3 regions of the Xanthomonas boreopolis genome follow, and region 1 is predicted to be linked to each of the others. Evidence: riboswitches for the same ligand, from Rfam matches in the RefSeq annotation. Region 1 holds a riboswitch; each other region holds the start of a gene.
What was found. A riboswitch is a leader RNA that binds a small molecule or an ion and turns the genes downstream of it on or off. The one in region 1 is predicted to bind cobalamin.
Positions count from the first base shown of each region.

Region 2: linked by a shared signal. The riboswitch ahead of M3M27_RS18805 (ribonucleoside-diphosphate reductase subunit alpha) and the one ahead of btuB (TonB-dependent vitamin B12 receptor) in region 1 are both predicted to bind cobalamin.
Region 3: linked by a shared signal. The riboswitch ahead of metE (5-methyltetrahydropteroyltriglutamate--homocysteine S-methyltransferase) and the one ahead of btuB (TonB-dependent vitamin B12 receptor) in region 1 are both predicted to bind cobalamin.

Region 1 is NZ_CP097162.1:1,287,335-1,292,470, forward strand. Features, by position in the region: gene M3M27_RS05725 (DMT family transporter) at 1-134, shown strand, start outside; gene M3M27_RS05730 (sterol desaturase family protein) at 257-1,309, shown strand; cobalamin riboswitch at 1,415-1,636, shown strand; gene btuB (TonB-dependent vitamin B12 receptor) at 1,752-3,629, shown strand; gene M3M27_RS05740 (hypothetical protein) at 3,704-4,288, shown strand; gene cobO (cob(I)yrinic acid a,c-diamide adenosyltransferase) at 4,285-4,896, shown strand; gene cbiB (adenosylcobinamide-phosphate synthase CbiB) at 4,902-5,136, shown strand, end outside.
Region 2 is NZ_CP097162.1:4,182,737-4,187,872, forward strand. Features, by position in the region: gene M3M27_RS18800 (ribonucleotide-diphosphate reductase subunit beta) at 1-996, opposite strand, end outside; gene M3M27_RS18805 (ribonucleoside-diphosphate reductase subunit alpha) at 1,159-3,633, opposite strand; cobalamin riboswitch at 3,806-4,026, opposite strand; gene M3M27_RS18810 (hypothetical protein) at 4,272-4,904, opposite strand; gene M3M27_RS18815 (bifunctional acetate--CoA ligase family protein/GNAT family N-acetyltransferase) at 5,084-5,136, opposite strand, start outside.
Region 3 is NZ_CP097162.1:336,519-341,654, reverse strand. Features, by position in the region: gene M3M27_RS01470 (T6SS immunity protein Tli4 family protein) at 1-572, shown strand, start outside; gene M3M27_RS01465 (hypothetical protein) at 745-984, shown strand; gene M3M27_RS01460 (T6SS immunity protein Tli4 family protein) at 1,065-1,976, shown strand; cobalamin riboswitch at 2,483-2,721, shown strand; gene metE (5-methyltetrahydropteroyltriglutamate--homocysteine S-methyltransferase) at 2,915-5,136, shown strand, end outside.

The DNA of each region.
Region 1 (5,136 bases):
TCGCGTTCGGCCATGCGTTGCAGCCGGTGCAGATCGCCGGTGCCGTGATGGTGCTGTTGGCGGCGGCCGGCATGACGCTGGGCTGGCCATGGCGCAGGCCAGCGCCGGCAGCCGCGTCGCAGGCGACGCGTTGACGGCCGGCCCGGCGCTCGCGCAGCACGGGAGGCAGCCGAAAGCTGGGCGAAAGCCGCGCCGGCCAGCCTGGTGCCGGGCCTGCTTCCTCCCTCCCCGCATGCAGGCCGAGGAGCTGCCTGCGATGCCGTCCATCCCGCATGTCTGGGCCTTGCTGGTCGAAAGCCTGGCCGACCGGGTGGTGGCGCCTGCGCTGGCCGCGCTGCACCTGACCGGACTGAGCGACGATCCCCGCGACATCGCGGCCTCGCTGCTGATCGCGACGTTGCAGTTGTGCATCATCGGCTTGGTGTTCCGGCCGCTGGAAAGCCTGTGGCCGGCCGAACGCTGGGAGCACCGGCGGCTCGCCCGCATCGATTTCCACTACACCTGGACGATGCTGGTCGGCGTGTTCCCGCTGTTCTCGTTCCTGGTCCTGGCGCCGCTGGCCAACCTGCTCGGAGGCGGCCAGGGCGGCGAGGATGCCCGCGTCGGCCTGCGCTATGCGTGGCCCTGGCTGGACCGGCATCCGCTGGCGCTGTTCGCGCTGTACTACCTCGCCTACGACTTCACCTACTACTGGATGCACCGCGTGCAGCACTGGATGCCGTGGTGGTGGGCGATGCATAGCATGCACCACAGCCAGCGCCAGCTCAGCTGCTGGGCCAACGACCGCAGCAACTATCTCGATGGCGCACTGCAATCGTTCGTGCTGGCCGGGGTCGGCGTGGCGTTCGGCATCGCCGCCGACGAGTTCGCCTGGCTGATGCTGCTGGGCGAACTGGTGCAGAACTTCTCGCACGCCAACGTGCGCATCGGTTTCGGGCCGGTGCTGGAAAAGCTCTTCGTCGATCCGAAGTTCCACCGCCTGCACCACATGGTGGTCGACCCGGAACGCCCGGACCTGCACAACTGCAACTTCGGCCAGGTGTTCGCGATCTGGGACGTGCTGTTCGGCACCGCGCTGTACGGCGAGCCGGTACGGCCCACGGGCGTGGCCGACCCGATGGTGGACCGCGACAACGCGCTCGGCTTCGTGGCCTTGCAGGTCGAAGGGCTCAGGCGTTTCTGGGGGGCGGTACGCCGTCGCGAGGGGTGGACCCCGGGCGAGGTCGCCTTTGGCGAGGACTATCGGCCGATCCCGGTGCGGCATGTGCCGGTGCCGCGGCTGGAGGAGACCGAGGCCGATCCGTCGTAAGGGCTTCGAGCGCGTTTCGAGAGCGGCGGCGACGCCTTGCGTGACGTCGTGGAGAGCCCGGGCCGCTTCCGCGATGCGCGCCAGGTGGCCTGGCCGTCTTCCTGCTACCATGCGCGGCCCTGAGGTGACTGCCGGGATGCCGGCGGTTTAAACGGGAATCCGGTGCGTCGGCCGTCCATGCCGGCAATTCCGGAGCTGCCCCCGCAACGGTGGGCGAGTACACGTTCCGCATGCAACGCCACTGTGCCGCCGGCATGGGAAGGCGCGGGACGGAAGGCGCAGCCTTCGCTCGCGAGCCCGGAGACCGGCCCCAGGATCGACCCGGCGCGCGGTGGGCGTGGCCATGGTGCCGGCGCGAACGCCGGCGCCATCTCCTGCTGCCTGCATGCCGGCTTTACCCAGATGTCCGCGCGGGAAGGCGCGGCTGCAGGAGCCACCCACGATGTCGTTGTCCCCGATCGTTTCCCCACGCCGCGCCGCGCTTGCGCTGGCGCTGTCCCTGGCCGCCGCTCCGGCGCTCGCGGCCGATGCCACCGACCTGGACCAGGTCGTGGTCACCGCGAGCCGTACCGCGCAGACCCAGGACCAGGCCCTGGCCCCGGTCGCCGTGATCGATCGCGCCGAGATCGAGCGCCGCCAGGCGCGCTCGCTGCCGGAACTGCTGCGCGGCGAGCTGGGCGTGTCGATCGTCAACAACGGCGGGCCGGGCAAGACCACTTCGCTGTTCCTGCGCGGCAGCGAATCCGACCACGTGCTGGTGCTGGTCGACGGCGTGCGGATCGGGTCGGCCACCCTCGGCGGCGCGTCGCTGCAGGACATCCCGGTCGAGCAGGTCGAGCGCGTGGAGATCGTGCGCGGGCCGTTCTCCAGCCTGTACGGCTCGGAGGCGATCGGCGGCGTCATCCAGATCTTCACGCGCAAGCCGCAGGGCGCGTTCGTACCGACCTTCAGCGTCGCGACGGGCAGCGACAACGCGCGCCGCTACGGCGCCGGCGTGGCCGGGCGCAGCCAGGGCGACCTCGGCGAGCGCGGCGGCTGGTACTCGGTCAATGCGGTGCACGACGAGACCGACGGCATCAACGCCTACCTCGATACCGCCAACAGCGCCTACGATCCGGACCGCGACGGCTACCGCAACGATTCGCTGAGCGTGAAGGGCGGCTGGCGCTTCAACCGCCAGTGGGATGCGGACGTGCAGGCCCTGCGCGCCGAGAGCCGCAACGAATACGACGGCACGATCTACGGCGGCAACCTCTCCAAGGGCGTCCAGCAGGTGGCGGGCGGCCGCGTCCGCTACGCGCCGAGCGAGGCGTTGAAGCTCACCGCCAGCCTCGGCGCCAGCCAGGACCTGAGCGATGCGTACTACGACGGCAGCTACGTCTCCACGTTCGACACGCGCCGCGCGCTCGGCTCGCTGCAGGCCGACCTCGATGCCGGCCCGGGCCTGCTGACGCTGGGCTTCGACTGGCAGCGCGACCGCATCGCCAGCAACGAAAGCTACGACGAGGACCAGCGCATCAACCGCGGCGCGTTCGCGCAATGGCAGCAGACCTTCGGCACGCAGTCGCTGCAGGCCAGCGTGCGCCGCGACGACAACAGCCAGTTCGGCGGCAAGAACACCGGCAGCCTGCTGTGGGGCTGGAACTTCGCCGAGCACCTGCGCCTGACCGCCAGCTACGGCACCGCGTTCAAGGCGCCGACCTACAACGAGCTGTACTACCCGGGCTACGGCAATCCGAACCTGGGGCCGGAGACTTCGCGCAGCGTGGAGCTGGGGCTGCGCGGCGAACACGACTGGGGCACCTGGACGCTCAACGCCTACCAGACCCGCGTCGACGACATGATCGCCTACGACGCCGCGCTGGTGGACGCGGCGCATCCGTTCGGCCAGCCCAACAACATCGACAAGGCGCGCATCCGCGGCGTCGAGGCCGGCTACGACACCACGCTGGCCGGCTGGACGGTGGCGACCCGCCTGACCTGGCAGGACCCCAAGGCCGACGGCGCCGTCAACCACGGCAACTGGCTGCCGCGGCGCGCGCGCCAGAGCGGCAGGATCGATGCCGACCGGCGTTTCGGCGCGTTCTCGGTGGGCGGCAGCGTGTACGCCTCGGGCGAGCGCTACGACGAACTGGCCAATGCCACGCGGCTGGGCGGCTACGGCCTGCTCGACCTGCGCGTGGGCTGCGCGGTCGGCCGCGACTGGAACCTGGCGTTGAGCGCGAACAACGTGTTCGACCGCGACTACCAGACCGCGGCCTGGTACGCGCAGCCCGGCCGCAACTACCAACTGACCCTGCGCTACCATCCGGCGCAGTGACGGCGCGGCGTCGTGGTCCCTCCCGCGAGTTCGCCCGTCCCCGGCAGTCCCGTCCCTTCTCCAGGAAAGCCCCGATGAAATCCCTGTCCCGCCCCGCAGAAACCGGCCTGTTCGTCGCGCTGATGGTGGCCATGGTGGCCACGCGCTTCAATCACGTGGGCGATTGGCTGCACCTGCCGGACGCGTCGATGGCGGTGTTCTTCCTGGGCGGGCTGTACCTGCGCCGGCACTGGCAGTTCGCGGCGCTGCTGGGGCTGGCGTTCGCGGTGGACTGGGCGGCGATCGAGCTGGCCGGCGTCAGCGATTTCTGCGTCACCGCGGCGTATGCGCTGCTGCCGGTCGCGTACGGCGTGCTCTGGTACGCCGGCCGCGCCTTCGCCGCGCGGCTGAGCGAGCGGGTGGGTTCGCTGGCGCTGGCCTGGCTGGTCGGCGTGGTCGCGGCGGCGCTGTCGTTCCTGGTGTCCAACGGCGCCTTCTACTGGCTCGGCGGCCGCTACGCCGAACCGCACATGGCCGAGTACCTGGCGCGCGCCTGGCAGTGGGGGCCGCTGTTCGTGCGCACCACGGCATGCTACGTGGCGGCGGGATTGGCGCTGCACGGCGCGATCGCCAGGGTCGCGGCGACGCGGCGCGTGGACGCGGCCGGGCGGGCGGCATGAGCGGGATCGAGCGCGACGACGCCTACTACCGCGAGCGCGCGCAACGGCAGAAGGAACTGGTCGACCGGCGCATCGCGCGGGCGACGATCGACCGCGGCGTGCTGGTAGTCAACACCGGCAACGGCAAGGGCAAGAGTTCCTCCGGCTTCGGCATGCTGGCGCGGTCGCTCGGGCACGGCCTGCGCTGCGGCGTGGTGCAGTTCATCAAGGGCAGCTATTCGACCGGCGAGGAGGCGTTCTTCCGACGCTTCCCGGAGCAGCTCGACTACCACGTGATGGGCGAGGGCTTCACCTGGGAAACCCAGGACCGCGGCCGCGACATCGAGGTGGCCATGGCGGCATGGGCGCTGTGCAAACGGATGCTGTCCGATCCCGGCTACGACTTCGTGCTGCTGGACGAGCTCAACATCGTGCTGGCCAAGGAGTACGTGCCGCTGGACGACGTGCTCGCCGCACTGGCCGCGCGCCCGCCGCGCCAGCACGTGGTGATCACCGGGCGCGGGGCGCCGGATGCGCTGGTGGAAGCCGCCGATACCGTCACCGAGATGCGCGTGGTCAAGCATGCGTTCAAGGCCGGCATCAAGGCGCAGAAGGGCATCGAGCTCTGAGCGCGATGGCCGTGGCGATCGCGCTCGCGGCGGTCGTGCTGGACCTGGCGCTGGGGGAGCCGCGCCGCGCGCATCCGCTGGTGCTGTTCGGGCGCTGGGCGGGCTGGATCGAATCGCGCTGCCATCGCGACCGCCGCCGTGCCGGGGCGCTGGCCTGGTGCCTGGCGGTGCTGCCGTGGGTGGCGCTGGCCGCGCTGTCGCAATGGCTGTTGTGGCGATGGTCGCCATGGGCGGGCGCGG
Region 2 (5,136 bases), 1.6 Mb from region 1:
CATCTCGAAGAAGTCGGTCTTGGTCTCGGTGAAGTTGTCGGCGTAGGCCTTGATCCACGGCATCACGTTGTCGGTGGTCTCCGCGTACAGCTTCTCGATGCCGAGCATGCCGGCCATCTTGTTGGCGCGGTACTTCACGTAGCGGATCATCTCGTCCACGTCGATGCCGTCGATGCCGTCGAGCACCTCGCCGGTCCACTGCGTCTCCAGCTCGATCGCGTGCGCGAACGCCTTGTGCACGTAGTCGGTCAGCTCGTTGGTCTGCAGCTCCGGGTTCTCGCCGACGATGGCGCGGATCACCTCGCTGATGAACTTGGTGTGGGCCAGTTCGTCGCGGTTGATGAAGCTGATGATCTTGCCGGTGCCGGTCATCCGGTTCTGGCGCACCAGGTTGTAGAAGTAGGCGAAGCCGGAATAGAAGTTGATGCCCTCCAGGATCGAGGACTGGATCAGCGAGCGCAGCAGGGTCTCGGCGGTCTTCTCGCGCATGAAGTCGTCGTAGGACGCCATGATCGGCGCGTTGCGCCTGAGGATCGTCGGGTGGGTGCGGGCGATCTCGAACACCCGGTTCTGGTTGTCCAGGTTGGTGATCGAGGCCAGCACGTAGCTGTAGCTCTCGTTGTGGATCACTTCCTGCTGGCCGATGATCGCGGCGTTGGCGTGCGCGGCCGGGTCGGTGATGTACTCGGCGACGTTGTAGATGAAGCGCGTCTGCGGCGAGTCCAGCGTCGCCAGCAGGCCGATGATCGAGTCGTAGGCGTTCTTCTCGCGTCCCGACAGCTCGCCGTACTGGCGCGCGTCGATCTTCATGTCGACCTCGTCGGGGATCCAGAAGTTGGTCGACAGCTCCTTGTACGCCCGGTAGAAGGACGGGTACGGGATGTCGTTCCAGTTCAGGATGCCGCTGGTCTTGCCGTTGATGATGCCGGTCGAACGGTTCGGGTTGCGCGGCTCGAGGATCTTGATGCGATCGAGCGGGGTGGAGGTGACGGACATGATGGCTTCTCGTGTTTCTTCTACGCAGCGCCGCGGGACGTTCTGGAGAAAAGCCCCCCTGAGTCAGGGGGGCGCGCCGCAGGCGCGGGGGTGTGGGTGCAAGGTGAAGCAGGGTCCAAGGTTCGCAACGCGAACCTTGGAAGCGACAGCGCGAATGCGATGTCAGCTACTGCACCATTCGCACTCGCTGATGTCGATGTCGTTGGAACGCACGTAGTAGGTGGTCTTCAGGCCTTCGCGCCAGGCGGTCATGTGCAGCTCCAGCAGGGTGCTGGCGCGGATGGTCGACGGCACGTAGAAGTTGAAGCTGATCGACTGGTCGACGTGGCGCTGGCGGCGCGCGTTCTGGCGCACCGAGGCGAACTGGTCGACCTTGTAGGCGCCCTTCTCGTAGTACGGCCAGGTCTCCAGCGACAGGCCGGGCGCGGCGACCGGGCGGCGGAAGTCCTTCTTCTCCTCGTAGTAGAACGCCGAGTAGATCGGGTCGATCGAGGCGGTCGAGCCGGCGATCTGCGCGGTGCTCATGTTCGGCGCGACGGCGACCATGTAGGCGTTGCGCACGCCGTTGACCGCCACCTGCGCGGCCAGGTCCAGCCACTGCGGGCTGTTGTAGCCGCGGTCGCGGAAATAGGCGCCGGTATGCCAGTCGCTGCCGCGGAACACCGCGTAGGTGCCCTTCTCCTTGGCCAGCGCCATGCTCGCCTGGATGGTCAGGTAGTTGATGCGCTCGTACAGCTCGTCGCTGAACTGCTCGGCTTCCGGCGAGTTCCAGTGGATGCCCTTCTGCGCCAGCAGGTGGTGCCAGCCGAAGGTGCCCAGGCCGATCGCGCGGTACTTCTGGTTGGTGATCGTCGCCTGCGGCACCGGCAGCAGGTTCAGGTCGATCACGTTGTCGAGCATGCGCACCTGGATCGGGATCAGGCGCTCGAGCACGTCGGTGATCAGGTCGCCCTGGCCCGCCTGCGGCACCACCGCCCGGCCCAGGTTGACCGAGGACAGGTTGCAGACGACGAAGTCGCCGGCCTGCTTGGTCGTGACGATCTGGTTGCCGCTGATGATCTCCTGCATCATGCGCGTGGGGCTCATGTTCTGCAGGATCTCGGTGCACAGGTTGGACGAGTACACCATGCCGACGTGCTTGTTCGGGTTCTTCCGGTTGACCTCGTCGCGGTAGAACATGAACGGATTGCCGGTCTCCAGCTGGCTGACCATGATCCGCTTGAAGATGTCGATCGCCTTGACCGTCTTGCGGCTGATGCGCTCGTCGGCGACGACTTCCTCGTACTTCTTGCGGAAGCTGCCGTCGCCCTTCTTCTCGTCGTAGAAGTCCTGCAGGTACCAGCCCTTGATCCGCTTCACCTCGTGCGGGTCGAACAGGTACCAGTCGCCGCGGCGCTCCACCGTCTCCATGAACAGGTCGGGGATGCACACCGAGGTGAACACGTCGTGCGCGCGCAGGCGCTGGTCGCCGTTGTTCAGGCGCAGGTCCAGGAACGCCTCGATGTCGCGGTGCCAGATGTCCAGGTACACGGCGATGGCGCCCTTGCGCTGGCCGAGCTGGTCCACCGACACGGCGGTGTTGTTGAGCTGCTTGATCCACGGCACCACGCCGCCGGACGAGTTGGCCACGCCGCGGATCGCCGAGCCGGAGGAACGCACGTAGCCCAGGTACGCGCCGACGCCGCCGCCGTGCTTGGACACGCGCGCCACGTCGGTGTTGGAGTCGTAGATGCCCTGCAGGCTGTCGTCGACCGTGTCGATGAAGCAGCTCGACAGCTGGCCGCCGACCTTGCCGGCATTGGCCAGGGTCGGGGTCGCCACGGTCATGTACAGGTTGGACAGCGCCCAGTAGGCCTCGCCGACCAGCTGCATGCGGCGCTCGCGCGGCTTCTCGTCCTGCATCAGGTACAGCGCGATGGTCAGCCAGCGCTCCTGCGGCAGCTCGAACACGCCGCGCGAGCTGTCGGTGGCCAGGTAGCGCGTGGCCAGCAGGTACAGGCCGTTGTAGGCGAACAGCTTGTCGCGCTCCGGGTCGATCATGCGCCCGGCTTCCTGCAGTTCGTCCTTGGAATAGGAGCGCAGGATGTCGTTGGAGTAGACGTTGCGGTCGGCCAGGCTCTCCTGCAGGCCGACGAACGAGCCGTACTTCTGGCTCGCGTCGTAGAAGCGGTTGCGGCTGGCGCGCTTGTACAGGCGGCGCAGGTACAGGCGCGCGGCGAAGAACTCCCAGTCCGGCGCGGTCAGGTCCACGCGCGCCTCGGCCTCGCGGATCAGCAGGTCGACCAGGTCGTCGGCGTTGACGCTCTCCTTGCGCTCGACGAAGCCGAACACGGCGCGCTTGTAGTCGCTCACGTCCAGGTGCGGGAACTCGGCATGGACCGAATCGATGCTGCGCTCCAGGCGCGCGCGATCGAACGGGATGCGGCGGTTGCCGGCTTCCTTGGTGATCCAGGTGGAGACAGCGGATTCGTCGAGGGTCTGAACGGGCATTGCGGCTGCTTGTGGGGGCGGCGGAACCAGGTCCGCGGAATCGGGGGTGGTCTCGGCCGCGGCGGGGGGAGCGACGCGGGTGGGTGCGGCGGGGGTGGACTGCGAAGAGGTGGCCGCGGCGGCGGCGAGGATGTCGTTGCTTGTCATACGTCCTCCATGTGGTGCACGGACCCGCCCTTCGCAGGCGAGGCGGGCCGTGTCGGCGGAGCGGACGGCGGTGTCGCGGGGGCCGCGGCGCGCGCGGGCCCAGGCCCGCGGGCAGCTCCCGCTTCACCGGCCATCCCCCTCCGGGGACGTCACGGCCGGCACCGCGCGATGTGCATGCGCGCGGCTGTCGGCAGGTCTTCGGACTGATGGGTACGGCCGACGCGAGGGTCGGCCACCTCGGCCGTCGCTTCCCGGGAGGATCCCAGTGCGTTGACGGCGTCGTTCCCAATTACCGCTGCGGGGCAGTGCCGGAGTGGCCCATCGGGGGCGTCACCGGCTTCCCTCTTCGCCTCCGCCCTCGTGAGCGGAGACACCGACCGCCCCAAGATAGTGGGGTCCCCACCGGGGGTCAACACGAAATATAGGCAAATTCGGAAAAGCCTTGTGGGACAAGCGCGCGGCCGGAAATCCCCGTGAACCGTTTCCAGCGCGCGGCCGGGCACGTCCAAAAACACTGCGCAGTCAAGCACCGGAGGGGCGGTTCCCGGGGCGGGGTTCCGGTCCGTTTGGGTCGTGGGGCGCCCCCCCCTGGACCGGAATGGAAAACGGTGTTCCGCGCCCCGTGCCTTTGGCCGGCGCTATTGCCAGTGCACCGCGTCCAGCGCCTGGTGCAGCCGCGCCACCGCGGTGCCCGTGTCGAACGGCGGCTTGCGCGGCGGGTCGTAGACCTCCGGGCGGGTGCCGCTCACCATCAGGTCGATCGCCACGCAGCGGCCGTTGCGCACGCTGCGGTAGCCCTCGACCTGCAGGAAGTGGCTCATCGCCGCGTCGCCGGCGCGGAAGTGGACGAAGGCCACCCCGCCGATCTCGACCTGGTCCGGGTCGCCCTGCGCCTCCGGCGGCGGCTCCAGGCAGCGCGCGGCCTCGCGCAGGCTGTCGCTGCTGCCGATGCGCAGTTCGGCGGCGGCGAGATCGTTGGAACCGTCCAGCACCAGCGCGGCCAGGGGCTTGCCCTCGCTGTCGCCGGGCGCGAACGCCTTCCAGCCGTCGGTATCGAGGTACTCGCGGTCGAAGTCCCGCTCGAGCGTGGTGCCGGGCACCGGCATCAGCCGCAGGCCGATCGACGCATCCGTGAACACCGGTGCGGGGCCCGCCGGCGGCGACGGTGCCGGATCGGCGGTGGCATCCGCTGCCGGTGGCTGGCGCCCGCAGGCCGCCAGCGCCAGCACGACCGGTAGGCAGACGACGGACAGGATCGGGCGCTTGGACATGCGGGCGGGCTCCGGGCGGTTCGGTGCCGCCCATGCTGCACCCGGCAAGGTGAATGGCGCTCCACGCCACGCCGGCCAGGCCCCGCGCGCGGCATGCGGGCACGCTGTCGCGTCGCCGGCAAAGCCCCGCGGGGACCGGAGCCCTGCCCGCGGGAACGACGGCCACGCCGCGGCGCCGTTCAAGGACGCAGGGATCCCGTCCCCACCGGCAGCAGCACGTTCATCAGCGACG
Region 3 (5,136 bases), 950 kb from region 1:
TCGAAGGCGATGGCGATGCCACGCCGCAGGCGCGCGCGGATGCGCAGGCGTTCGGCCAGGAGCTCCTGACGCGGACGCTGCGCTATCGCGCGAACGAAGAGATCCCGGACGAGGCGGGGTTCTGCTTCGACCGCGGGTTCATCGCGGACCGTGAACTCAACCAGGAGGAGTTCACCGCCGGCATCGGGCTGAAACGATACCCCGGCGTTTCGATCAAGCTGATGTCCTACGTCACCGGCAAGCCGGACATGGACCTGCTGAAGCGCGCATCGAACGTCCCGCCCGGGTTCGAGGGCGCCGTGGCGCGGATGAAGACGTTGCGTCGCGGCGAGCGGAACATCGGGCCGCTGAAGGGACAGGAACTGCTGGTGCGCGGCGATGACGGCGGACGGCGCAGCTACCACTTCCTGTGGGAGACCCAGGGACGGGCGAACTCGCTCGCGTTTCCTTTCATGTCGCTCGAACTGAGCACGTCGGGCGAAACCGCGGCCTCCCCGGCTTCCGACGAGGAGATGCTGGAGATCTGGGATTCGATCCTTGCGACGCTGAGGCCGAGGCCCGGCGCCACGTAGTGGCCGGGCCGAAGCGCCCTGCACCATCCAGGTGGCCGGCGCGGGCATCGACGACCACCGGCGTGGTTCGCTCGCCGTGTCCGAGAACCCCAACCCGATGCGAAGCGGCCCCTCGGACCGGATATCCCGCACGCCCGCTTTCGTCCGTTTCAGGCACGATGGCAACGACAGGATGGATCTCCGCAACGAGTCCGGGATCGAGTTGAAAGCAACGATACTGCGCAAGGCCGATCCCGGAGATTCCACCGTGCCGATGAAGTCATCCGCTGCGGGTCTTGATCCACATGCAAGATTGGTTTGCAAGCATGTCCCGGGCTACGAACATGATGCAAGTTACGGCGACGAACGCGTACGCCTATCGGTTCTGGATGCGATCGTCCGATCCATCGAATCAGTTCAGGTAATAAAGTGACAAAGAAGATTCTATGGATCATCCCTTTGGTCTTTGCTTGCGCCTGTACCCGCAGCCAAGACCAGTCATCGACAAACGACATGAAAGCGAACATCCCTCTCAGCATCCAGTGCGTCGGCCGGTTGGAGATAGCCTTGCCGTCGCCTTCTTCCGCGGCCTGGAACCAGGAAGTAGGCGTGTTCTCCATCGAGCGCCAGCGATCCGCCGACCGGCTCGATTTCTTCAGGCAGGTAGAAGCGCGCGAACAAGACCTGCATTCCCAGAATCATGAGAAGGAGGGCTATATCCTCCGAGCCGCCGAGGATATCGGCGGCCTCCGCGTCTTGTTTTATCGTAGCTCGCCCGTCGACATCTATACCTACAACGTCGAGGCTTACATGTGGCCAGGGAATGGCGGCTACAGATTGAGCACCACGGTCGCGACGGGGGAGAAACCACAGGTTCCCGCGCTTCTCGACTTCGTCAAGGACATGCACCCTATCGGGGCCGGTGCCGTTGCGCCTTCCGGAGCCTTCTGCCTGGATGGCTTGTATCTGGACAAGGGCAACCAGAGGCTTTTTGCCTCGATGCAGGCCACCATCCGCGAATGGCACGGTGCACGGGCTTGGGTTAGCGTGCTCGAGAACGAGAACTCCCTGGCGGATGAAGCGCTGGATATCCATTACGACATCGAGCGGGAGCGAAACGCGGCCAAGGACATCCTGGCGGAGGATCCCAGCGCGGCAAGCGATCCAGGCTACCCCAAGACCGTCAAGTCGCTGCGCGACGGAACGCGCGACCTGGAGGGAATGCCCGGCCAGGAACTCGTATGGAAGAAGGTGCTCAACAGCGGGGTCGAGGTCTACCATCTGAGATGGCAGACCGATACCGCGCCCAATGGCGTCACCGTGGGAATGGATGTCGGCGACGAGGACGATCCTGTTCCTTCTCCTCGCCAAGAAGAGATCATCGCGCTGTGGGATGCGATCCTTTCGACGCTCCGGCAGAGATGAGCCGGGACCGAGCAGACCTGGCCTGGTTCGCTGCTAGGCCCTAGGGCCGCCGTCCGCAAGCCGGGCGCGCAGGACATCGGACTCGGGCGATCTGCGCAGGCATGGTATTGGAGGATTTCGCTTGGCCATGAGCGAGCGACCCAGGCGAACCGCGAGTGTTGCAGCCTTGCTCCTTCTGGCGCTGGGTACCGGCATGGGCTACGCGGTCGGCCGCGATGGAACAAACCATGCGGAGTCCAACCAACCAGCAACGAGGACGCACTGCCTTGGCCGTTACCTCATCGACCTGCCGGCAGACGCGTAGTGACCGGGCCGAAGCGCCCTGCACCATCCAGGTCGCTGGTGCGGGCATCGACGACCACCGGCGTGGTTCGCTCGCCGTGCCCGAGAACCCCTGCCCGATGCGAAGCGGCCCCTCGGACCGGATATCCCGCACGCCCGCTTTCGTCCGTTTCCTCCCATAACCTGCCCAAGCGGGCGCGCTTGACGCGCCGTCGTCCTGCCGCCACCATGTGCGCCGCCGAGGTATGCATCGCTTCATTCGGATGAAGCGATGCATTTAAACGGGAATCCGGTGAAGCGGCCTTGCCGCCATTCCGGAGCTGCCCCGCAGCGGTGAATGGAAACGACCCCCGCCAACAGCACTGGGCGCCTGCATGGGCCTGGGAAGCGGCGGACAGTAGGCCCCCGTGCCATGCACGGCCCGTCCATCAGCCCGAATACCGGCCTGGGCCGGGGGACACGAGCGTCCTCCGTTTCGACCTGGCGCTCCGCGGGGAGCGGCCGGACGTGCGTGCGCCCCGTGGCGGACGCCGTCCGTCGTGCCCGCAGGCGTCGGTTCGCCCGCGGGGGCGGAGGTCGCTGGCGCGGCGTGCAGGGAAGCACGGTGCGCGGTTCCTTCGTTCCTCAATGCCCAAGACCGCAATGAGGAAAACACCATGACGATCGTCACCAACCTGGGCTTCCCGCGCATCGGCGCGCGGCGCGAGCTCAAGCGCACGCTGGAAAGCCACTGGCAAGGCCAAGCCAGCGCCGCGCAATTGCAGGACAGCGCGCGCGAGTTGCGCGCGCGGCACTGGCGGCTGCAGGTCGAGGCCGGCGTCGACGTGCCGCCGAGCAACGACTTCAGCCTGTACGACCACGTGCTCGACACCGCGGTGCTGTTCGACGCCATCCCCGAGCGCTACCGCGCCCTGGCCGACGCCGATCCGCTGGCCGGCTACTTCGCGATGGCGCGCGGCGTGCAGCGCGACGGCATCGACCTTCACGCGCTGGAAATGACCAAGTGGTTCGACACCAACTACCACTACCTGGTGCCGGAAATGCACGCCGGCCAGGCGTTCCGGCTGCGGGGCGACAAGCCCGTCGCCGAGTTCCGGGAAGCGCTGGCGCTGGGCATCCGCACCCGCCCGGTGCTGCCGGGACCGGTGACGTTCCTCTGGCTGTCCAAGACCGTGGACGGCAGCGACCGGCTTGCGTTGCTGCCGCGCCTGCTGCCGGCCTACGCCGAATTGCTCGCGCGCCTGCAGGCCGCCGGCGCGGACTGGGTGCAGCTGGACGAGCCGGTGCTGGCGCTCGATCTCGACGCCCGCTGGCAGCAGGCGTTGCGCGACGCCTATGCCGCGCTCGCGTCGGGCCCGCGTCCGCAGCTGCTGCTGGCGAGCTACTTCGGCCCGCTCGGCGGCAACCTCGAAGTGGCCGCCGCCCTGCCGGTCGACGGCCTGCACCTGGACCTGGTGCGCGGCACCGAACAGCTCGATGCCGTCCTCAGGCTCCTGCCGGCCGGACGCACGCTCTCGGCCGGGCTGGTCGACGGGCGCAACGTATGGCGCGCGGCGTTGGACAACGCGCTCACCCTGGCGCGCTATGCACGGGGCCATGTCGCTGCGGACAAGCTGTGGCTGGCGCCATCGTGCTCGCTGTTGCACGTGCCGGTGGACCTCGACCAGGAAAAGGCGCTGGATGCCGAACTGCGCAGCTGGCTCGCGTTCGCCAGGCAGAAGCTCGGCGAACTGCGCACGTTGGCCGACGCGCTCGATGGCCGTCCGTCGGCGGAGGCCAGGCTGGCACAGGCGCGCCAGGCGCTGGAATCGCGCCGCCGTTCGCCGCGCGTGCACCGGCCCGAGGTGGAACGCCGGCTGGCGGCGCTGGGCCCGGAGGCGGCACGGCGCGCCAGCCCTTATCCGCAACGCATGCTCGCCCAGCAGCAGGCCTTGCGGCTGCCCGACTATCCGACCACCACGATCGGCTCGTTCCCGCAGACCCGGGAAGTGCGCGAGGCGCGGGCGCGCTTCAAGTCCGGGCGGCTCGGCGCCGCGGAATACGAGGCCTTCCTGCGCGAGCACACCGAACGCTGCGTGCGCGTGCAGGAACGGATCGGGCTGGACGTGCTGGTGCACGGGGAATTCGAGCGCAACGACATGGTCGAGTACTTCGGCGAGCAGCTCGACGGCTTCGCCTTCACCAAGCTCGGCTGGGTGCAGAGCTACGGCTCGCGCTGCGTCAAGCCGCCCATCATCTACGGCGACGTGGCGCGGCCGGCCCCGATGACGGTGCATTGGTCGGCATACGCGCAGTCGCTGACCGACCGGCCGATGAAAGGCATGCTGACCGGACCGGTCACGATGCTGCAATGGTCGTTCGTGCGCGACGACCAGGAACGCGCCAGCACCTGCCGGCAGATCGCGCTGGCGTTGCGCGACGAAGTGCGCGATCTGGAAGCGGCCGGAATCGGGCTCATCCAGATCGACGAGCCGGCGATCCGCGAAGGCCTGCCGCTGCGCCGCGCCGACCGGGACGCCTATCTCGGGTGGGCGGTGGAAGCCTTCCGCATCGCGGCCTCGGGCGTGCGCGACGCCACCCAGATCCACACCCACATGTGCTATTCGGAGTTCAACGACATCATCGAGGCGGTGGCGGCGATGGATGCCGACGTGATCTCGATCGAGACCTCGCGCTCGCGCATGGAACTGCTCGACGCCTTCGTGAGGTTCCGCTATCCCAACGCGATCGGGCCGGGCGTGTACGACATCCACAGCCCGCGCATACCCTCGACCGGGGAGATGGTGGAGCTGCTGCGCAAGGCGCGCGCGGTGCTCGCGCCGGAGCAGCTGTGGGTCAATCCGGACTGCGGGCTGAAGACCCGTGGCTGGGCCGAGAC